One region of the Nonomuraea sp. NPDC050790 genome, then DNA from elsewhere that is predicted to be linked to it. Evidence: riboswitches for the same ligand, from Rfam matches in the RefSeq annotation. Region 1 holds a riboswitch; each other region holds the start of a gene.
The links. A riboswitch is a leader RNA that binds a small molecule or an ion and turns the genes downstream of it on or off. The one in region 1 is predicted to bind thiamine pyrophosphate.

Region 2: another riboswitch for thiamine pyrophosphate. It lies ahead of ACIBEJ_RS39725 (TenA family protein); the one in region 1 lies ahead of thiC (phosphomethylpyrimidine synthase ThiC).
Region 3: another riboswitch for thiamine pyrophosphate. It lies ahead of ACIBEJ_RS39355 (purine-cytosine permease family protein); the one in region 1 lies ahead of thiC (phosphomethylpyrimidine synthase ThiC).
Region 4: another riboswitch for thiamine pyrophosphate. It lies ahead of thiO (glycine oxidase ThiO); the one in region 1 lies ahead of thiC (phosphomethylpyrimidine synthase ThiC).

The regions. Positions count from the first base shown of each region.
Region 1 is NZ_JBITGF010000013.1:155,712-160,321, reverse strand. It holds gene ACIBEJ_RS46105 (protein kinase) at 1-1,329, opposite strand, end outside; gene ACIBEJ_RS46100 (GNAT family N-acetyltransferase) at 1,427-1,975, opposite strand; gene ACIBEJ_RS46095 (shikimate kinase) at 1,985-2,470, opposite strand; gene ACIBEJ_RS46090 (hypothetical protein) at 2,501-2,761, shown strand; TPP riboswitch at 2,803-2,916, shown strand; gene thiC (phosphomethylpyrimidine synthase ThiC) at 2,909-4,610, shown strand, end outside.
Region 2 is NZ_JBITGF010000009.1:203,852-208,461, reverse strand. It holds gene ACIBEJ_RS39740 (prolyl oligopeptidase family serine peptidase) at 1-571, opposite strand, end outside; gene ACIBEJ_RS39735 (MarR family winged helix-turn-helix transcriptional regulator) at 622-1,125, opposite strand; gene ACIBEJ_RS39730 (MFS transporter) at 1,241-2,395, shown strand; TPP riboswitch at 2,364-2,458, shown strand; gene ACIBEJ_RS39725 (TenA family protein) at 2,446-3,117, shown strand; gene ACIBEJ_RS39720 (hypothetical protein) at 3,098-3,604, opposite strand; gene ACIBEJ_RS39715 (TetR/AcrR family transcriptional regulator C-terminal domain-containing protein) at 3,670-4,317, shown strand; gene ACIBEJ_RS39710 (zinc-binding dehydrogenase) at 4,336-4,610, shown strand, end outside.
Region 3 is NZ_JBITGF010000009.1:138,291-142,900, reverse strand. It holds gene ACIBEJ_RS39375 (GPP34 family phosphoprotein) at 1-316, opposite strand, end outside; gene ACIBEJ_RS39370 (Fpg/Nei family DNA glycosylase) at 370-1,248, shown strand; gene ACIBEJ_RS39365 (DUF1203 domain-containing protein) at 1,241-1,720, opposite strand; gene ACIBEJ_RS39360 (rhodanese-like domain-containing protein) at 1,783-2,106, opposite strand; TPP riboswitch at 2,183-2,297, shown strand; gene ACIBEJ_RS39355 (purine-cytosine permease family protein) at 2,362-3,678, shown strand; gene ACIBEJ_RS39350 (methylated-DNA--[protein]-cysteine S-methyltransferase) at 3,764-4,321, opposite strand; gene ACIBEJ_RS39345 (PAS domain S-box protein) at 4,424-4,610, shown strand, end outside.
Region 4 is NZ_JBITGF010000005.1:503,472-508,081, forward strand. It holds gene ACIBEJ_RS27555 (Rv2175c family DNA-binding protein) at 1-325, opposite strand, end outside; gene ACIBEJ_RS27560 (NAD(P)/FAD-dependent oxidoreductase) at 356-1,510, opposite strand; TPP riboswitch at 1,570-1,686, shown strand; gene thiO (glycine oxidase ThiO) at 1,677-2,789, shown strand; gene thiS (sulfur carrier protein ThiS) at 2,823-3,023, shown strand; gene ACIBEJ_RS27575 (thiazole synthase) at 3,016-3,771, shown strand; gene pknB (Stk1 family PASTA domain-containing Ser/Thr kinase) at 3,853-4,610, shown strand, end outside.

The sequences.
Region 1 (4,610 bases):
GGCGCTGCGGTCGAGGAAGTCGCGCTCCAGGGCGTTGAGCTCCAGGTGGCGGCGGGTGGTGGCGGCCCAGCCGAGCGCGGTGTCCAGGGCGCTGCCCTGGTAGAGGTCGGCGGCGCGGCGGCGGTGGGCCTGCCAGTGCAGCGCCGCGCCGCGCAGCCTGCCGTGGACGGCCAGGCCGTCGCGGTCGTCGGCGACCCAGGCGCGCAGCCTGGGCCAGGCGTGGTACAGGGCGGCGCTGGCCGGGGCGACCAGGTCGTCGGAGACGGCCACGAGCCTGCCGGTCTCGGTGTCCTCGGGGGCGACCCTGACGCTGCGCCGTACCAGGAGGCCGGCTTCGGCGAAGCGGCCCAGCACGGCGAGGTCCCCGGCCTCCTCGCGCGGGATGCGGCGCAGTGTCTCGCCGTCGAGCATGCGCAGCAGCAGGCCGGGCACGGCGCGCTGCTGCTCGGGAGTGAGCGAGGCGTAGACCTCCTCCGCGACCTCGCCGAGCGGGCGCTCCCCGCTCAGCCCCTCCGGCGGCCTGACCGCGGCGGCCAGCTCCGCGCCGGCGCTCGGCTCGGCGCTGCCCAGCAGCCCGAGCAGCAGCTCCGCGGCGGCGGGGCGCTCGGCGGGGTCCTTGGCCAGCGCGCGGGCGACCAGCGAGCGCAGCGGCTCGGCCAGGTCGCCCGGGTCGGGGTCGACGGTGAGTACCCGGTGCATGACGCCGCCGAGGCTCTCGGCCTGGAACGGGTCCTCGCCCGTGGCGGCGTACAGGACCACGCCGCCCCAGGCGAACACGTCGGCGGGCGGCCCGGCGCGGCGGCCGGTGAAGACCTCGGGGCTCATGTAGGTGGGGGTGCCGCCGACGAAGCTCGTGCTCGTCCCGTCGGTGGTGCGGGCGACGCCGAAGTCGATCACCCGGGGCCCGTCGGGGCCGAGCAGCACGTTCTCCGGCTTGAGGTCGCGGTGGACCACGCCCGAGCTGTGGACGGCGGCCAGCGCGGTCGCCAGCGCGACGGCCAGCCTGAGCAGCGCGTCGCCGGCGTAGGGGCCGTGGCGCTCGACCGCCTGCCGCAGGTTGGGCCCCTCGACGAACTCGCTGACGATGTACGGCCGTTCGGCGTCCAGCCTGGCCTCGACCACGCGGGCGGTGCAGAAGGAGGCGACCCGGCCGGCCGCCGCGGCCTCCTTGGCCAGGTGCTCGCTCAGCCCGCCGTGCAGGACCTTCACCGCGAAGCGGCGGCCCTGCGCGTCGTAGGCGTCGTAGACGACACCCTGGCCGCCCGCGCCGAGCCGGCCGGCCAGCCAGTAGCCGCCAAGCCGTTCGGGGTCACCGGGCACCAAGCGCATCGTCACTGCCCCTTAGATGCGCGGGAGGCGGGATTGGTTGGCGACGCGGACGCCACAGGTCCCTCGCGCGCCTCGAGGGACCCGTGCGTCATGATCATTATGACAGGGGTTTCCACTCCGTCCGCAGCACGGACATCGTGACGGAGTCGTACCACCGGCCCTCCCACAGCAGCGCGTCGCGCAGCACGCCCTCGCGGACGAAGCCGACCTTCTCGTAGACGTGCTTGGCCCGGTCGTTGAAGTCGTAGACGCCCAGCTCGATGCGGTGCAGCGGAGTGGTGGAGAAGGCATGGGCGAGCACCAGGCGGATGGCCTCGGTGCCGTAGCCCTTGCCGAACGCCCGTGCTCCCACCAGCGCGATGCGCAGGTTGCACGACAGGTTGTCCTTGTCGAGATCGTTGAGGACGATCTCGCCGACGTACCCGTCCTCGGCCATGATCGCCAGGTCGAGCCGGTCGTCGTGGTCGCGGCGGGTGGTGTACCACTCCAGGGCCGCCTTGGGGGCGATCCCGTTGTGGGTGTGGGAGCCCGTGAGCCGGGCGACCTCCGGGTCGTCGCACAGCTCGATCAGGCCCTCGACGTGCTCGGGCCCGACGGGGACGAGCGTGACCCGATCGCCGGCGAGGGTGGGTTTGTTCGCGAACATTTCCCCAATTTATAGAGCCTCATAAATGGTTGTCGCGGTGTTTTCCGGAGTCGTGGACGAGACGTCGAGCCGCAGGTCGGCTAGCTGCTCGAAGTACCGCCCGCGGCGCGCCCGCATAGCCGAGGGCGAGAACTCCGGCCGGTGGTCGGAGGTGCGCATGCGCTGGGCCAGGATCTCGTCGGGGGCGTCCAGCCAGACCACGAAGGCGGCGCCGAGGGCCTCGCGCACCCTCGGGTCCTCCACGGTGCTGGCCGCCGCCGCGATGACCTGGGGCGGCTCGGTGAGCGCGTGGAGCACGTGCTCGGCCTCGCGCCCGTGCAGCACCTGCGCGCCCTCCGTCCGGGCGATCTCGGCGGCGCTGGCGCCGTAACGCTCGCGCAGGAAGGGGTCGCTGTCGCTGAGGGGCACGCCCAGCTCGCGGGCCAGCAGCTTGCCCACGGTCGTCTTGCCGGAGCCCATGAGCCCGATCACGACGACAGGTTTGTTCTTCGACATGGGGATAGGTGTTTCCTCTGGAGGTGCATTATGACAATCGCCGGAGGCATCATCCTCATCATGCTCGGCGCGATCCTGACCTGGGCGGTCGAGTTCGACCTCGCCGGGCTGGACATCAATGTGATCGGCGTCGTCCTCATGATCGGTGGTCTGGTCGGGTTGTTGTTCGGCCTGTACCGGATGCACGTTACCCGCCGTGTCATCCAGGAGCCGGTCTACGAGGACCCGAACGCGCGTCGGACGACGACGGTCTACGAGGAGCGTCGCCGTATCGACGAGCCGCCGCTGTAAAGGGTCTTGTGCGTACCCCGGGTCTCCGGGGTACGGTGGCGCGGTCCGAACGCGGGAGCCCGGTGCAACCGGGCTGAGAGGACGGCTGGAGCAGCCGCCGACCGCCAGAACCTGATCCGGGTAATGCCGGCGAAGGGAGTTTGCGCGATGAGCGACGCGCGCTTTTCCAAGATCCATCTCGGTGACCTGCGGGTGCCCATGCGGCGGGTGCATCTGTCGAACGGCACGGCGGTGGAGCTCTACGACACCTCCGGGCCGGCCAACACCGACATCACGCGCGGCCTGCCGCGGCTGCGGGAGGTGTGGGTGCTGGAGCGCGGTGACGTGGCGCGCTACGGCGGCCGCCAGGTGCGCCCGATCGACGACGGCTTCAAGGAGCAGGCGGCCTGGGCCCGCAGGAACACCGAGGTCTTCCCCGGCGACGGACGCAAGCCGCTGCGGGCCACAGGGGCGCCCGTGACCCAGCTCGCCTACGCCCGGCGGGGCGTCGTCACCAAGGAGATGGAGTTCGTCGCGGTCAGAGAGGGAGTGAGCCCCGAGTTCGTGCGCAAGGAGGTGGCGGCCGGCCGGGCGATCATCCCGGCCAACGTCAACCACACCGAGAGCGAGCCGATGATCATCGGCCGCAACTTCCACGTGAAGATCAACGCCAACATCGGCAACTCCGCGGTCGCCTCCTCGATCTCCGAGGAGGTGGAGAAGATGACCTGGGCCACCCGGTGGGGCGCCGACACCGTGATGGACCTGTCGACCGGGCGCGACATCCACACCACCCGCGAGTGGATCATCAGGAACGCGCCGGTGCCGATCGGGACCGTTCCGATCTACCAGGCGCTGGAGAAGGTCGGCGGCGTGGCGGCCGACCTGTCCTGGGAGGTCTACCGGGACACGCTGGTCGAGCAGTGCGAGCAGGGCGTCGACTACATGACCGTGCACGCCGGGGTGCGGCTGGCGTACGTGCCGCTGACCGCGCGGCGCAAGACCGGCATCGTCTCGCGCGGCGGCTCGATCATGGCGGCGTGGTGCCTGGCCCACCATCGCGAGAGCTTCCTGTACGAGCACTTCGAGGAGATGTGCGAGCTGCTGGCGAGCTACGACGTGGCCTTCTCGCTCGGGGACGGCCTGCGGCCCGGCTCGATCGCCGACGCCAACGACGAGGCGCAGTTCGCCGAACTGCGCACGCTGGGCGAGCTGACCCGGGTCGCCCGCGCGCACGACGTGCAGGTCATGATCGAGGGGCCGGGGCACGTGCCCATGCACAAGATCAAGGAGAACGTCGACCTGCAGCGCGAGATCTGCGACGACGCGCCCTTCTACACGCTGGGCCCGCTGGTGACCGACGTCGCGCCCGGCTACGACCACATCACCTCGGGCATCGGCGCCGCGATGATCGGCTGGTACGGCACCGCCATGCTCTGCTACGTCACCCCGAAAGAGCACCTGGGCCTGCCCGACAAGGACGATGTCAAGACCGGGGTCATCACCTACAAGATCGCGGCCCACGCGGCGGACCTCGCCAAGGGCCACCCGAGGGCGCAGGAGTGGGACGACGCGCTGTCGGAGGCCCGCTTCGAGTTCCGCTGGGAGGACCAGTTCGACCTGTCGCTGGACCCGGAGACGGCGCGGTCGTTCCACGACCAGACCCTGCCGGCCGAGCCCGCCAAGACCGCGCATTTCTGCAGTATGTGCGGGCCGAAGTTCTGTTCGATGAAGATCACCCATGATGTCCGGAAATATGCGGAGGAGCATGGACTTACGGACTCCGCGGCCATCCAGGCGGGGATGGCGGAGAAGGCGGTGGAGTTCACCGAACGGGGCGGCGAGGTCTATGTCCGGGGCGGAAATCCGG
Region 2 (4,610 bases), on a different contig from region 1:
TCCCGACGGCCGGATAGGGGAAGGAGCGCGACGGCCGGGACGGATCGGACGGATCGGCGAGGTGCCAGCGCTGGACGGGCGTGGTGTCCACCCGCGCCACCAGCAGCCGCCGCCCGTCGGGCGCCCACCAGAAGCCCTCGGTGCGCCCCATCGACTCGGGCGCGACGTACTCGGGCAGCCCCCACGTCACCTCGGGACCGTCGGGCTCGGCCACGGCCCGGTCGTCCGCGCCGTCCACGCCGATCACCCGGAGCGCGCCCGCGCTGACGTAGGCGACGCGGCGGCCGGTGGGGTCGGGCCTGGGCGCGCGCACCGGCTCGGCCGCGGGCAGCGCGCCGCCGGCCGTGTGGAGCTGCCCGTCCCGCTCGAAGGCGAGGACCGCGCAGTCGTCGTCGGTCGCGTAGGCGGTGATGCCGGGCCCCGCGACCAGGTGTTCCTCACCTCGGGAAAGGGACCACAGGCTGCTGTCACGCAGGAAGAAGACGGTGGCGCCGTCGGGGGAGACGGTGAAGGAGGACGGCCGGCCGAGGGTGAACCGCTCGGTGCGCGCAAGCTGGCTGAGAAAGGTCATGAACGCAGCTTGGCCGCCCCCGAGATCACGGGAAGCGGCCTTCTTCGTTGTCATTCTACCAGGCTGGTGTCTCCCAGCGACTCCAGCAAGGTGCGCAGCAGCCCGGCCAGTTGTTCGCGCTCGGCCGGTCCGAGCGCGGCCAGCAGACGCTCCTCGTTGTCCACGTGCTTGCCGACGAGCCCGTCAACCGTCTCCAGCCCGCGCGGCGTGAGCCTGATGCGGACCGACCGGCGGTCGCCGCTGTCCCTGACGCGTTCGACGAGATCCTTGGCCTCCATGCGGTCGATCCTGTTGGTGATCGCGCCCGAGGTGACCATGGCCGCCTTGAGCAGTTCCCCCGCGCTCAGCTCGTACGGCGCACCGGACCTGCGCAGCGTGGCCAGCACGTCGAACTCCCACCGCTCCAGCCCGTGCTCCTGGAAGAACGCCTTGAGCTCGCCGCCGAACAGCAGGCTGAGCCGGGAGATCCGGCCGATGATCCCCATCGGGGAGGGGTCGATGTCGGGGCGCTCCCTCTTCCACTGGGCCAGCAGCATGTCCACCGCGTCGCTCATGGGCGAAACCTCTTAACGTTCACAGACTTGACGTTCACACAATAAGGTGATGATATCTCAACGTTGAGATTATCAATGAGAGGTGATCGGCGTGTCCATTGCCACGCGAGAAGATGTGTCACTGAAGGAATGGCTGGCCGTGGCCGCCGTGGCCGTGGGCACCTTCGCCATGGTCACGGTGGAGCAGTTGCCCGTGGGCCTGCTCACCGCCATCGGCGGGTCGCTGAACGTCTCCGAGGGCGCCGCCGGGCTCATGGTGACCGTGCCCGGCCTGGTCGCCTCCGCCACCGCGCCCCTGCTGCCGGTGGCGATCGGGCGGCTCGACCGGCGTACCGTGCTGATCGGGTTGCTCGGCCTGATGGTCGTGGCCAACGCGGTCTCCGTGGTGGCGCCGAACTTCGCCGTCATGCTGGCCTCGCGGTTCCTGGTGGGGATCGGGATCGGCGGGTTCTGGGCGCTGGCGGCGGGCATCGCCGTACGGCTGGTGCCGGAACGCCACGTCCCGCGGGCCACCTCGCTGGCCTTCGGCGGCGCGACCGCGGCCAACGTGCTCGGCGTCCCCGCCGGGACGCTCATCGGCGGCCTCACCGACTGGCGGGTCGCCTTCGCCGCCGTCGGCGTGCTGGCCCTGCTGGTGGTGGGCGCGCTGCTGTGGCTGCTGCCGCGCATCCCCGCCACCGCCCCCGTCCGCCTGCGCGAACTGCCCCGCCAGTTCGCCAACCCCGTGGTCCGCGCCGCCGTCATCTCCACGTTCCTCGTGGTCGCCGGCCAGTACGCGGCCTTCACCTTCATCAGCCCGATCCTGCAGGACGTCTCCGGCGTGCCCGCCGACCTGATCGGGCCGATCCTGCTCGGCTTCGGCGTCGCCGGGGTCGTCGGCACCTTCGTCGGCTCCTCGTGGAACGTCAGGCGCAGGGTCGTCACGCTCAGCGCCACCCTGGCCGTGATCATGGTGATCTTCCCCTTCGCCGGCACCACGCCCGTGACCGGCTCGATCCTCCTGCTCATCTGGGGCCTGGCCTACGGCGGCGCCCCCGTGGCCGTGCAGACCTGGATCCTCCAGGGCGCCGGCGCCTCGGCCGAGGCGGCGACCGCCCTCAACACCACCGTCTTCAACCTGGCCATCGCCTTCGGCGCCGCGTTCGGCGGCATCGTGGCCGACAACCTGGCCGTCACCGGGGCCCTGTGGTTCGGCGCCCTCCTGATGGGCCTCACCGCACTGGCGGCTGTTACTGTGAGCGCGCGACGCGGGGTGCCCGCCAAGGGCTGAGATCGAAACCCGTCGAACCTGATCTAGTTCGGACTAGCGAAGGGACTGTCGTGTTCACCGACGACGTCTGGACCCAAACCGCCGGCCTGCTGCGGGCCATCCACGAGCACCCGTTCAACACCGCCCTGGGCGACGGCACGCTCTCCCGCGAGCGCTTCGCCTTCTACATCGTCCAGGACGCCCGCTACCTGGAGGCGTTCGCCAAGGCCCTGGCCACCGCCGCCGTCAGGGCCGCCGACCCGGACGAGATGGCGTTCTGGTCGCAGGCCGCCCACGACGCCATCGCCGCCGAGCGCACCCTCCACGAGGGCTACATCGAGCAGTACGGCCTGACGGCCGCCGACCTGACCGGCGTGCCCACCTCGCCCACGGCCCTCGGCTACTCCTCCTGGCTCCAGGCCACCGCGCTGTCGGCCCCCTACCCGGTGCTGGCGGCGGCGGTGCTGCCCTGCTTCTGGATCTACGAGGACGTCGGCACCGCGCTGGTGGGCCGCAGTTCCGAGACCCACCCCTACCGCGCCTGGATCGCCACCTACGCCGACCCCGCCTACGCGGCGTCGGTGACGCGGGCCAAGCAGATCACCGACCGCCTGGCCGGGGAGGCCGGCCCCGCGCTGCTGGAGCAGATGCGGGCGGCCTTCGTGAAGGCGGCGGAGTTCGAGTGGATGTTCTGGGACAGCGCCTGGCAACTGGAGACCTGGCCTACCGCGAAGTGGCTCTAGCCGACCGGATCAGAAGCACCACCACGACGATCGACCCCACGGTCGTGAGCAGCAACTTGGCCCAGCTCACGGCCGTCGACCAGGCAGGCATGGCGCCCAGGGCGGCCGCCACCAGAGCGTGCGCGTCCACGCCGGGGAGCACGGGCTCCAGGAACCTGGCCGTGAAGACCTGACTGGGGATGATCACGAGACCGAGGACGAGCAGGATCGGCTGGAAGATCCAGGACAGGATCCGGCCGATCCGCCTGCCGGCCAGGTTGAGCAGCGCCAGGGCCGCCAGGATCACGACGATCACGACCGCCAGGCCCTCGCTGCCGGCGAAGCTGATGCCGTTGCCGCTCAGCAGTTCCACGGACTTGCCCTGGCGGCCCATCTCGGCCTCTGCGGCCCGCTGGGCGGCGGCGCCGTACCTGGTCACGGTGTAGATCCCCAGCAGGAACGGGACCGCGGTGAGCAACTGGATCACTGCGGCGATACGGGTTCTCATGTGTGCCTCCTCGATTTGAACTTAGTAAAACCGATGAGTTGAACAAAGTGCAATAGGGTGGCGTCATGTCGCTCACCAAGGAGCAGATCGTCCTGGCCGCCGTCGAGGTCCTGGACGCCGAGGGCGTGGCCGGTCTGAACATGCGGCGGCTCGGTGTCCAGCTCGACTCGGCCGCGACCGCCATGTACTACCACGTCGAGAACAAGGATCGGCTGGTCGAGCTGGCCGCCGACCACGTTTTCGGCGAGATCGGGCTGCCCGACCCGGCGGTCACGGGCTGGCGCGAGGCCGCCGCCGAACTCGCCCGCGGCGCCCACCGGATGGTCGTGCGCCACTTCTGGCTGATCCCCGCCATGAGCACCCACGTCGTCTACGGCCCCAACAAGGCCCGCTACGACGACCACTGCCTGGCCGTCTACGAGTCGGCCGGATTCGAGGGTGCGCAGGCGGACCAGGCCGCCGCCTCGGTCCTGATGTTCGTGCTCGGCGCGGCCCAGGGAGAGGCGGCCGAGTCCGCCCTGCGCGCGAAGGTACGCCGCGCGGGCGCCGACGAGGAGAAGCGGATGAGCCGGGCGGAGGCGGACATGGTCGAGATCGCCCGGAGCTTCCCTCGCCTGCGGGCCCGCCTCCAGCCCGATCACCCCACCGGTGGCGATCTCTTCGAGTTCGGTCTGGCGGCGCTGCTCGACGGGCTTGACCTCAAGCTCGCTTGAGGTTGAAGGGTAGGGGGCATGAGAGCGATTCATGTGCGAGAGTTCGGCGGCCCCGATGTCCTGACGCCCGTCGAGGTGCCCGACCCCGTCCCCGGCGCGGGCGAGATGGTCGTGGACCTGGCCGTCGCCGACGTCATCTACCTGGACACCCTGCTGCGCGCCGGTTGGGGCGGCGACTGGTTCCCGCGCGAGGTGCCCTACGTGCCGGGCGGTGGCGGCGCGGGCGTGGTCTCGGCCGTCGGCGACGGCGTCGATCCGGCCTGGGTCGGACGGCGGGTGGTGGCCAGGTCGTC
Region 3 (4,610 bases), on a different contig from region 1:
CCGCCGCGGCCAGCCGTTCCAGAAGGCGCTTGCGGAGTTTGCCCGAGTACAGTTTCTGCACCCACCACACCGGGCGGCGGGCCTTGCCGTCCTCGGCCATACGGGCCAGGACGGCGTCGAGCTCGGGGTCGCCGAGCGGGGCGGCGTTCTTGACGGAGACCTTCTTGTCCGACAGTTCGAGCCGGTCGTTGATCGCCAGCTCGGCGAGGATGGCGCCGCCCAGCGCGGTGTCGAGCTGGGTTCCGGAGATGAGCTGCTTACCCTCGTCCTCGCTGTGGGCGAGAAGGAGGACTTCTTCGGCGATCGTCACGTTCATACCTTGACCCTAGCGCCGTGTTTTCCACAGCCTGTGGACCATAATCTGGATGCATGCCCGAACTTCCAGAAGTGGCCTCGCTCACCGAGTTCCTGCGTGAGCGGGCGGTGGGCCGGACGATCCTGGCCGTCGACGTGGTCGCCTTCCAGGCGCTGAAGACCTTCGACCCGCCGGTCAGCGCGCTCGGCGGGCTCACGGTGACCGGCGTGGCGCGGCACGGCAAGTTCCTCGACCTCGACTGCGACGGCCTCCACCTGATCATCCATCTGGCCCGCGCCGGGTGGCTGCGCTGGAAGGAGGACCTGTCGGGCGCGAAACCGGTCCGTCCCGGCAAGGGCCCCCTCGCGGTCCGGGTACGGCTGGCGCCCGACGACGAGGGCCTGGCGCCGGGGTTCGAGCTGACCGAGGCGGGCACGCAGAAGCGCCTCGCCGTCTATGTCACGAAAAATCCGGACGAGGTGCCGGGCATCGCCGCGCTCGGCCCCGACCCGCTGGCCGACACCTTCACCGTGGACGTGCTGAAGGGGATCTTGGGTGGCAACCGTACCCAGATCAAGGGTCTTCTGCGCGATCAGAAGGTGATCGCGGGCATCGGCAACGCCTACTCCGACGAGGTGCTGCACGCGGCCAAGATGTCCCCGTTCAAGATCGCGGCCACGCTGACCGACGCGCAGGTGGCCGACCTGCACGAGGCGATCGTCACCACGCTGCGCGAGGCGGTCGAGCGGGCGCACGGGGTGGCGGCCAAGGACCTCAAGGCGGAGAAGAAGTCCGGCCTGCGCGTGCACAACCGGGCCGGTCAGCCCTGCGACGTGTGCGGCGACACCATCAGGGAGGTCTCGTTCGCCGACTCCTCGCTGCAGTACTGCCCGACCTGCCAGACCGGCGGCAAGCCGCTGGCCGACCGGCGGATGTCGAAACTGCTCAAGTAGCCCGGTGGGCGGCGAAGTGGTAGCAGCCGTACTCGACCGCCCGTACGTGGACCATGGCCACCTCGGGGTCGGACAGCACCTCCTTGAGCGCCACCTGCGGGTCGGCGCCCTCGGGCAGGAGCCGTCCGCCGTGGATGCGGCCTTCCGAGGTGTAGGCGCGCAGGACCCGGTGGGCGGTGTGGGCGGCGGGCCAACCGGCCGAGTCCGGGCCCGCGCACGGCTCGGCGTGGACGAAGATCGGGCCCAGTTCGTCGTAGGGCCCGGGGTGGGCGCCGGTCTCGGCGGCCCAGCGGCGCAACGGCGCGTACGACACCAGGGCGATCCGATCGCCCGCCGCCGCCTTGCGCAGACAGCACCGCAGCGGCGCGCCGCCCTCCTCGTCAACGCTGAAGACGGGCGCCCTGCCCGCGTCGTCGGCCCGGAGCAGCTCCCGCACGATCACCGGGTCGATCGCTCTGATCTCGTATTCCATGTCCCGATGCTCTCCCGCCCCGCCCTGGAACGCTGGCGGCGGTCGGACCCGGCAATCGGGATTCAGGCCACGAACGGCTCCTGGCCGCTCTCGCTCACCATCGGCAGCCTGGCCGCCTCCCACGACTGCATGCCGCCGCCGACGTTGACCGCCTCGCGGCCGACGTGGTTGAGCCAGGCCGCCGCGTGCGCCGAACGCCCGCCGACCCGGCACACCACGTAGACGGGCTGCCCCGCGGGAACCTCGTCGAGACGGGCCTGCAACTCGCCCATGGGGATGTGCACCGCATCAGGAGCGTGCCCCGCCACCCACTCGCCCTGCTCACGCACGTCGAGCAGGTACGCGCCCGCGGGCACGTCCTTCGCCTCGATCTCAGGAACCGTCATGCACCCATTCTCCCAGGCCCCGAGACCGCCCCGTGTCTTGCCAGTTTCCGGCCGGATGGCATAATCCGCTCGAAACTTACATAAGCGCGGGAGCTCGGGCACGGCCGGGCTGAGAGGGCAATCCCCACGCATTGCCGACCGCATGAACCTGACCGGGTAATGCCGGCGTAGGGAGCGTTCACGATGACGCGTGTCGTCGATGGATCACACAACTCGGAGGGATCACACAACTCGGAGGGATCTCACCACTCGGAGGTGGCCCTGACCCTGGACGGGGCCACGCCGAAAACCCTCGGCGTGCTCGACCAGGGCGCGCTGTGGGCCAACCTCGCGGTCAGCCTGCTGGGCTTCTCCGGCGCGCTGCTGCTGCTCAACCCCCTCGGCGACGCGCCGCTGAGCCTGGCCGCGGCGCTCACCGCCACCGCGGTCGGCAGCCTCATCGGCACCGCCATGGTGGGCCTGTCGGCCATCCCCGGCACCCAGACGGGCAAACCGGCCATGGTCCTGCTGCGCGGGCTGTTCGGGGCGAAGCTGTCGTACATCCCGACCGTGCTCAACATCGTCCAGATGGTCGGCTGGGGCGCGTTCGAGCTCTGGGTCATCTCCAACGGCGCGATGGCCATCTTCGGTACGGCGGTGCCGTACGCGGTATGGGTGCTCGTCGCCGGAGCGGTCACCACGGCGCTGACGATCTGGCCGCTGGGCGCGATCAGGCTGCTGCGCAGGTACGTGACGATCGCGGTGATCCTGGCGATGATCTGGTTCGCGGTGGACTTCCTGGGCAAGGCCACGCCGCAGACCGGCGGCGACTGGAGCGCGTTCGCGCCGGCCGTCGACTACGTGATCGCGCTGTCGATCTCGTGGGTGCCGCTCGCCGCCGACTTCGCCCGGCACTCGCGCTCCAGCAGGGCCGCCTTCACCGGCGTCGTGGGCGGCTACACGCTGGCCCAGATCGCCTGCCTGGGCCTGGGTGTCTACGCGGTCGCGCTGGCGGGGTCCGCGGCGGTCACGGCCGACTCGACCGCGGTGTTCGCGCCGTTCGTGGCGGCGCCGCTGGGCGCGCTGTTCTTCGCCGTCCTGGTGCTGCGCGAGACCGACCAGTCGTTCGCGAACGTCTACTCCACGACCGTCTCCCTGCAGAACCTCATGCCCAGGGTGGACCGGCGGATCTTCTCCACCGTCATCGGCGTGCTGACGATCGCGATCGCGCTGGCCGTGGACGTCACCTCCTACGGCGCGTTTCTCGGGGTGATCGGCGCGGTCTTCGTGCCGATGTTCGCGGTGCTCGCGGTCGACTACTTCCTGCTCGGCGGCCACGCCCGGTGGAACACCGCGGAGGACGCGCCGGCCCGCTGGTCGATGCTGATCCCCTGGGCGCTGGGCTTCGCGGCCTACTGGGTGACCACGGGCACGCCCACGGTCGCGGCGTGGGACGGGATCTGGCTGTCGTTGCGCGAGGCCGTACGCCAGCCGTGGATGAACGGCGCGCTCGGCGGCGCCATCGTGGCGGCGCTGGTGACGCTGCTGGTCGGGCTGCTCGGCGGCGCGCGCGGGCGGGAGCGGGCGAAGTGAGCCCGCGGCTCTCGCCGTTCGGTCAGTGGCTCTCGACGGTCGGTCAGTGGCTCTCGAAGGTCGGTCAGCGGCTCTCGGCGGCCCGTCAGCGGCTCTCGACGGTCAGGAGGTGGCGCTTGGCGGCGGCGCCCCCGGCGTAGTCGCCGAGCCCGCCGTCGGCCTGCACGATCCGGTGACACGGGACGATCACGCAGACGGGGTTCTCGGCGAGCGCGTTCCCGACCGCCCGCAGCGCGCGCGGCCGGCCGATGCGCTCGGCGATCTCGCCGTAGGTCGTGGTCGTCCCGTACGGCACCGCCATCATCTTCTGCAGAACCGTCCTGGCGAACGGCGTGGCGAGGGTGAGGTCCACCGGCGTGGTGAACGTGCGCAGGCGGCCGGAGAAGTACGCGTCGAGCTCGCGGCGCACCGGGTCGAGCCGGGCGGCGTCGGGCCCGATGAAGGAGCCGAACTGCCTGGCGACCCGCTCGAAGACCGTGTTCTCCTCGTCGAAACTGCAGGTCACGACCCCGCGGGCGGTCACGGCGAGCACGAGGGCGCCGACCGCGCCCTGGTAGAGGCCGAAGGCGACGTCGGGCGGCTCGTCGCTGCGGTAGGTCGAGGAGGTCACGCGGAGCAGGGCATCGAGGTCACCGCTCGACATACCCTCACCCACTTCGCCACCTGGGAACCCGTGACCGCAGCGTATCGGACGGATCGCCCGACGGAAGCACCCCGCCACGGGCACTATGGAGATGTGGGAGACATGCGGGCAGGTAGTGACGACGACCTCGCCGCCGTGGTGCTCGCCAGTTCCCCGAACGCGATCATCGCCCTCGACCGGGACCAGACGGTGCTCCACTGGAACCCCGCGGCCGAGCGGCTCTTCGGCTGGACGGCCGCGGAGATCGTCGGACGCCGGGCCCCGATCGTGCCGGCGGAGCTGACCGCCG
Region 4 (4,610 bases), on a different contig from region 1:
CCTTGATCGCGTCGACGGGCGATCCCGGCAGTGATTCGTCTGGGGTGAAGAGCCAGCGCAGGGCTTCGACTTCGTCGTAGCCGGCGTCCTGCAGCACGGTGAGCGTGCCGGGCAGGCCCTTCATCACTTCCTTTCCGTCGAGGAAGACCGCGGGCACCTGGGGCCCGCCGCTGCCTCGCCGTACGCCGAGGAGCTTGTGGTCTTTGAGGAGCTGCTTGGCCCGTCCGATCGTGAGATCCATGCGCGCGGCCACTTCGGGGAGAGTGAGCCACTCGCTGACGAGCTGGTCGGTCTCCCGGTCGATCTGTGCAACAGAAAGCGTCACGAAACCACAACTACCACATGCCGCGCTTGCTCAAACAACACAATCCCGTAGGGCGACATCCGGATCTACCAGGCGTTCCACATCAAGACGGGCGCCGGCTTCGATGAGACGACGGCCCTGCACGAGGTCGCGGGGCCGGTCGGCGGCCAGGACGGCGGTGATCCGGTCCTCCGAGGTCAGCCACACCGCCGACCACTTGGGCCCCTCGCGGTGGACGACGCGGGCGCCGGCGCGGTGGTAGCCGGCGTACTGCAGCATGTGGCCGAACTGCTCCGACCAGAAGTACGGCACCGGGTCGTAGACGGCCTTCTCCCCCATCAGGGTGGCGGCGGCGACGTCGGGGGCGTTGAGCGCGGTGTCCCAGTGTTCGACGCGCATCCGGGTCTGGAAGCGGCGTGACCACCAGTTGGCGCAGTCGCCGACGGCCACCACGCCGGGCAGCGACGTGCGCAGGTGCTCGTCGGTGACGACGCCGTTGTGCAGGTCGATGTCGGCGTCGGCGAGCCATTCCAGGACCGGGCGGGCGCCGATGCCGGAGACCACGACGTGCGCGGGCACGAACTCGCCGCCGACCAGCTCCACGCCGCCCTCGACGACCTCGCTGACCATCGTGTCCAGGCGCAGGTCCACGCCCTCGTACCAGGGCAGGGTGAGCGCGCCCATCTCGCCGATCGCGTGCGAGAGCGGCGTCGCGGCGGCCTCGATCACGGTGACCTCGCAGCCCGCCTTGCGCGCCGCGGTCGCCACCTCGGCGCCGATCCAGCCCGCGCCCGCCACCACGACGTGCGCGCCGGGCACCAGGGCGGCGCGCAGCACGTGGGCGTCGTCGAGCGTGCGCAGCACGAGCTGGGGGCCCTCCCCCGGCAGCCGGATCGGCTCGGAGCCGGTGGCGATCACCAGGCCGTCGTAGGGCAGCTCGCCCTCGGTGGTCTCCACCAGGCCCTCGCGCAGGGACTTCGCGGCGACGCCGGGACGGAAGTCGACGCGCAGCGCGGCCAGGTCGGTGTCGACGAAGCTGTCGTCGCTCGTGCCGAGCAGGACCGCCTTCGACAGCGGTGGACGGTCGTATGGCCGGTGCCGCTCCTCGCCGAGGAGGGTGACCCTTCCCTCGAACCCGCGCCCGCGCAGCGACTCGACGCTGCGCACTCCGGCCAGGCCGGCTCCCACCACCACGACGTGATCCACGGTTCCGACGATACCGGGGTCATTCGCGGGTGTGCCGGGCGAGGCCGTAGGGTGGGGGCCGTAAGACGCGCGGGAGTCCGGCCTTAACCGGACTGAGAGGAAGGCTTCATCGGGCCTTCGACCGTAAGACACCTGATCCGGATCATGCCGGCGTAGGGAGCGGATCATGGACGTGATCGTGGGCGGGGGCGTCGTCGGGCTGAGCGCGGCCTGGCGCCTGGCCCGCTCGGGACGGCCCGTCACCGTCGTCGACCCGGCGCCCGTCTCCGGCGCCACCCATGCCGCCGCGGGGATGCTCGCGCCGGTCAGCGAGGTCACCTTCACCGAGGAACCGCTGCTGCGCCTGGGCGCGGCCTCCCTCGCGCGCTGGCCCGCGTTCGCCGCGGAACTGGCCGCCGAGGCGGGCCTCGGCTCCGGTGCCCTCGACTACCGCGCCGACGGCACGCTCGACGTGGCCTTCGGCGCCGACGACCTGGCGGCCCTGGAGGAGACCGCGGCCTTCATGGAGAAGCTGGGGCTCCGGGTCGAGCGGCTCAGCGGGCGCGAATGCCGCCGCCTGGAGCCCATGCTCGCGCCGTCGGTGCGCGGCGGGCTCCTGGCGCCCGGCGACGCCTGGGTGGACCCGCGCAGGGTCGCCGCCGCGCTCCTGGCCGCTCTGGAGCGCCTCGGGGTCCCGATGGTGCGGGCGCGCGTGCGCGAGCTGCTGCGGGGCGATGAGGGCGTCCAGGGGGTACGGCTGGGCCCGGGTGAGGCGGGCGGCGGGCCGTACCCGGAGGAGCTGCGCGCGGAGCGGGTGGTGCTGGCGGCGGGGGCGTGGAGCGGCGCGCTGGCCGAGGTGCCGGTGCGGCCGGTGAAGGGGCAGATCCTGCGCCTGCGCTCGCCGCGGCCGCTGCTGGGCAGGTGCGTGCGCGGCATGGTGCACGGGCTGCCCGTCTACCTGGTGCCGCGCGGCGACGGAGAGCTGGTCGTGGGGGCCACGCAGGAGGAGCTGGGGTTCGACACCCGGGTGACCGCGGGCGGGGTGTACGAGCTGCTGCGCGACGCCCGCGAGCTGGTGCCGGGGGTGACCGAGCTCGAACTGGCGGAGGTGGTGGCGGGGCTGCGTCCCGGCACGCCGGACAACCTGCCCCTCATCGGTCCCGGCGGCGAGCCGGGGCTGCTGCTGGCCACCGGGCACCATCGCGGCGGGGTGCTGCTGGCCCCGCTGACGGCCGCCCTGTTGACGGGCGAGGAGGAAGAGCTGGCGCCGTTGTGTGCTCCCGGCCGGTTCGCCGCCTGAACAGGCATTTTTCATCCCGAAGGGGGATATTTCATGAATGTGACGATCAACGGGGCCGCCCATGAGGTGCCCCACGGGACCACGGTGGCGCAGGCCGTACGGACGCTGACGACGGCCACCACGGGCGTCGCGGTGGCCGTGAACGACGAGGTGGTCACGCGCGGCTCGTGGGAGACCACGGCGCTGGCCGAGCTCGACCGGGTCGAGGTGCTCACGGCGGTGCAGGGTGGATGAGCTGATCATCGGCGGGGAGAAATTCGCCTCCCGCCTCATCATGGGCACCGGCGGCGCCCCCTCGCTGGAGGTGCTCGACCAGGCGCTGGCCGCCTCGGGCACCGAGCTGACCACGGTGGCGATGCGGCGGCTCGACCCGTCCGCGCCCGGCTCCGTGCTCGACGTGCTGCGCGAGCGCGGCATCAAGGTGCTGCCCAACACCGCCGGGTGCTTCACGGCGGGCGAGGCCGTGCTGACCGCGAGGCTCGCCCGCGAGGCGCTCGGCACCAACTGGGTCAAGCTGGAGGTCATCGCCGACGAGCGCACGCTGCTGCCCGACCCGATCGAGACCTTCGACGCGGCGGAGCGGCTGGTCGCCGACGGGTTCGTGGTGCTGCCCTACATCGGCGACGACCCCGCGCTGGCCCGGCGGCTCGAACAGGCCGGCTGCGCGGCGGTCATGCCGCTCGGCGCGCCCATCGGCTCGGGGCTCGGCATCCGCAACCCGCACAACATCGAGCTCATCGTCGAGGCCGCCTCGGTGCCGGTCATCCTGGACGCCGGGATCGGCACGGCCAGCGACGCCGCCCTCGCGATGGAGCTGGGCTGCGACGCGGTGCTCCTGGCCACCGCCGTCACCAGGGCGCAGCGGCCCGACCTGATGGCCGCCGCGATGAGGTCGGCCGTCCAGGCGGGCCGGATGGCGCGCCAGGCCGGGCGGATCCCCCGCCGCCGGTATGCTGAAGCGTCCTCGCCCATGCACCCTTAGTGACGACGGAGTGCCACGTAATGGCATCGGTTTCGGATGGTCAGGCCCCTCCAGTGGCAAAACGACCGTAAACTCGGCCGCGTGGACACGACGACCGCGGACCCTCTCGTCGGGCGACTGCTCGACGGGCGCTATCGCATCGAGTCCCGGATCGCCCGGGGCGGGATGGCGACCGTCTACCTGGCGCTCGACGTCAGGCTGGACCGCACGGTCGCGCTGAAGGTCATGCACCGCTCGCTCGCCGAGGACCCGGCGTTCGTGCGCAGGTTCATCGGCGAGGCCAAGTCCGTGGCCAGCCTGTCGCATCCCAACGTGGTGCACGTCTTCGACCAGGGCACCGACGGCGACGTCGTCTACCTGTCGATGGAGTACGTGCCGGGCAAGACCCTGCGCGACATCCTGCGCGAGCGGGGCAGGCTGCCGGCCCGCGAGGCCCTGGAGATCATGATCCCGGTGCTGGCCGCGCTCGGCGCCGCCCACCAGAGCGGGATGGTCCACCGCGACGTCAAGCCGGAGAACGTCCTGCTCACCGACGACGGCCGGGTCAAGGTCGTCGACTTCGGCCTGGCCCGCGCCATCGAGGCCACCAACCAGACCCGCACCGGCGTGATGATCGGCACGATCGGTTACATGTCGCCCGAGCAGGTGACGACCGGCGGCGCCGACGTGCGCAGCGACGTCTACGCCGCGGGCATCATGCTGTTCGAGCTGGTCACCGGGCAGCAGCCCTACGACGGCGAGACGCCCATGTCGGTGGCCTACCGGCACGTCCACGACAGTGTGCCGCCGCCGTCGTCGCTGGTGCACGAGACGCCGCCGCTCATCGACACGCTGGTCAC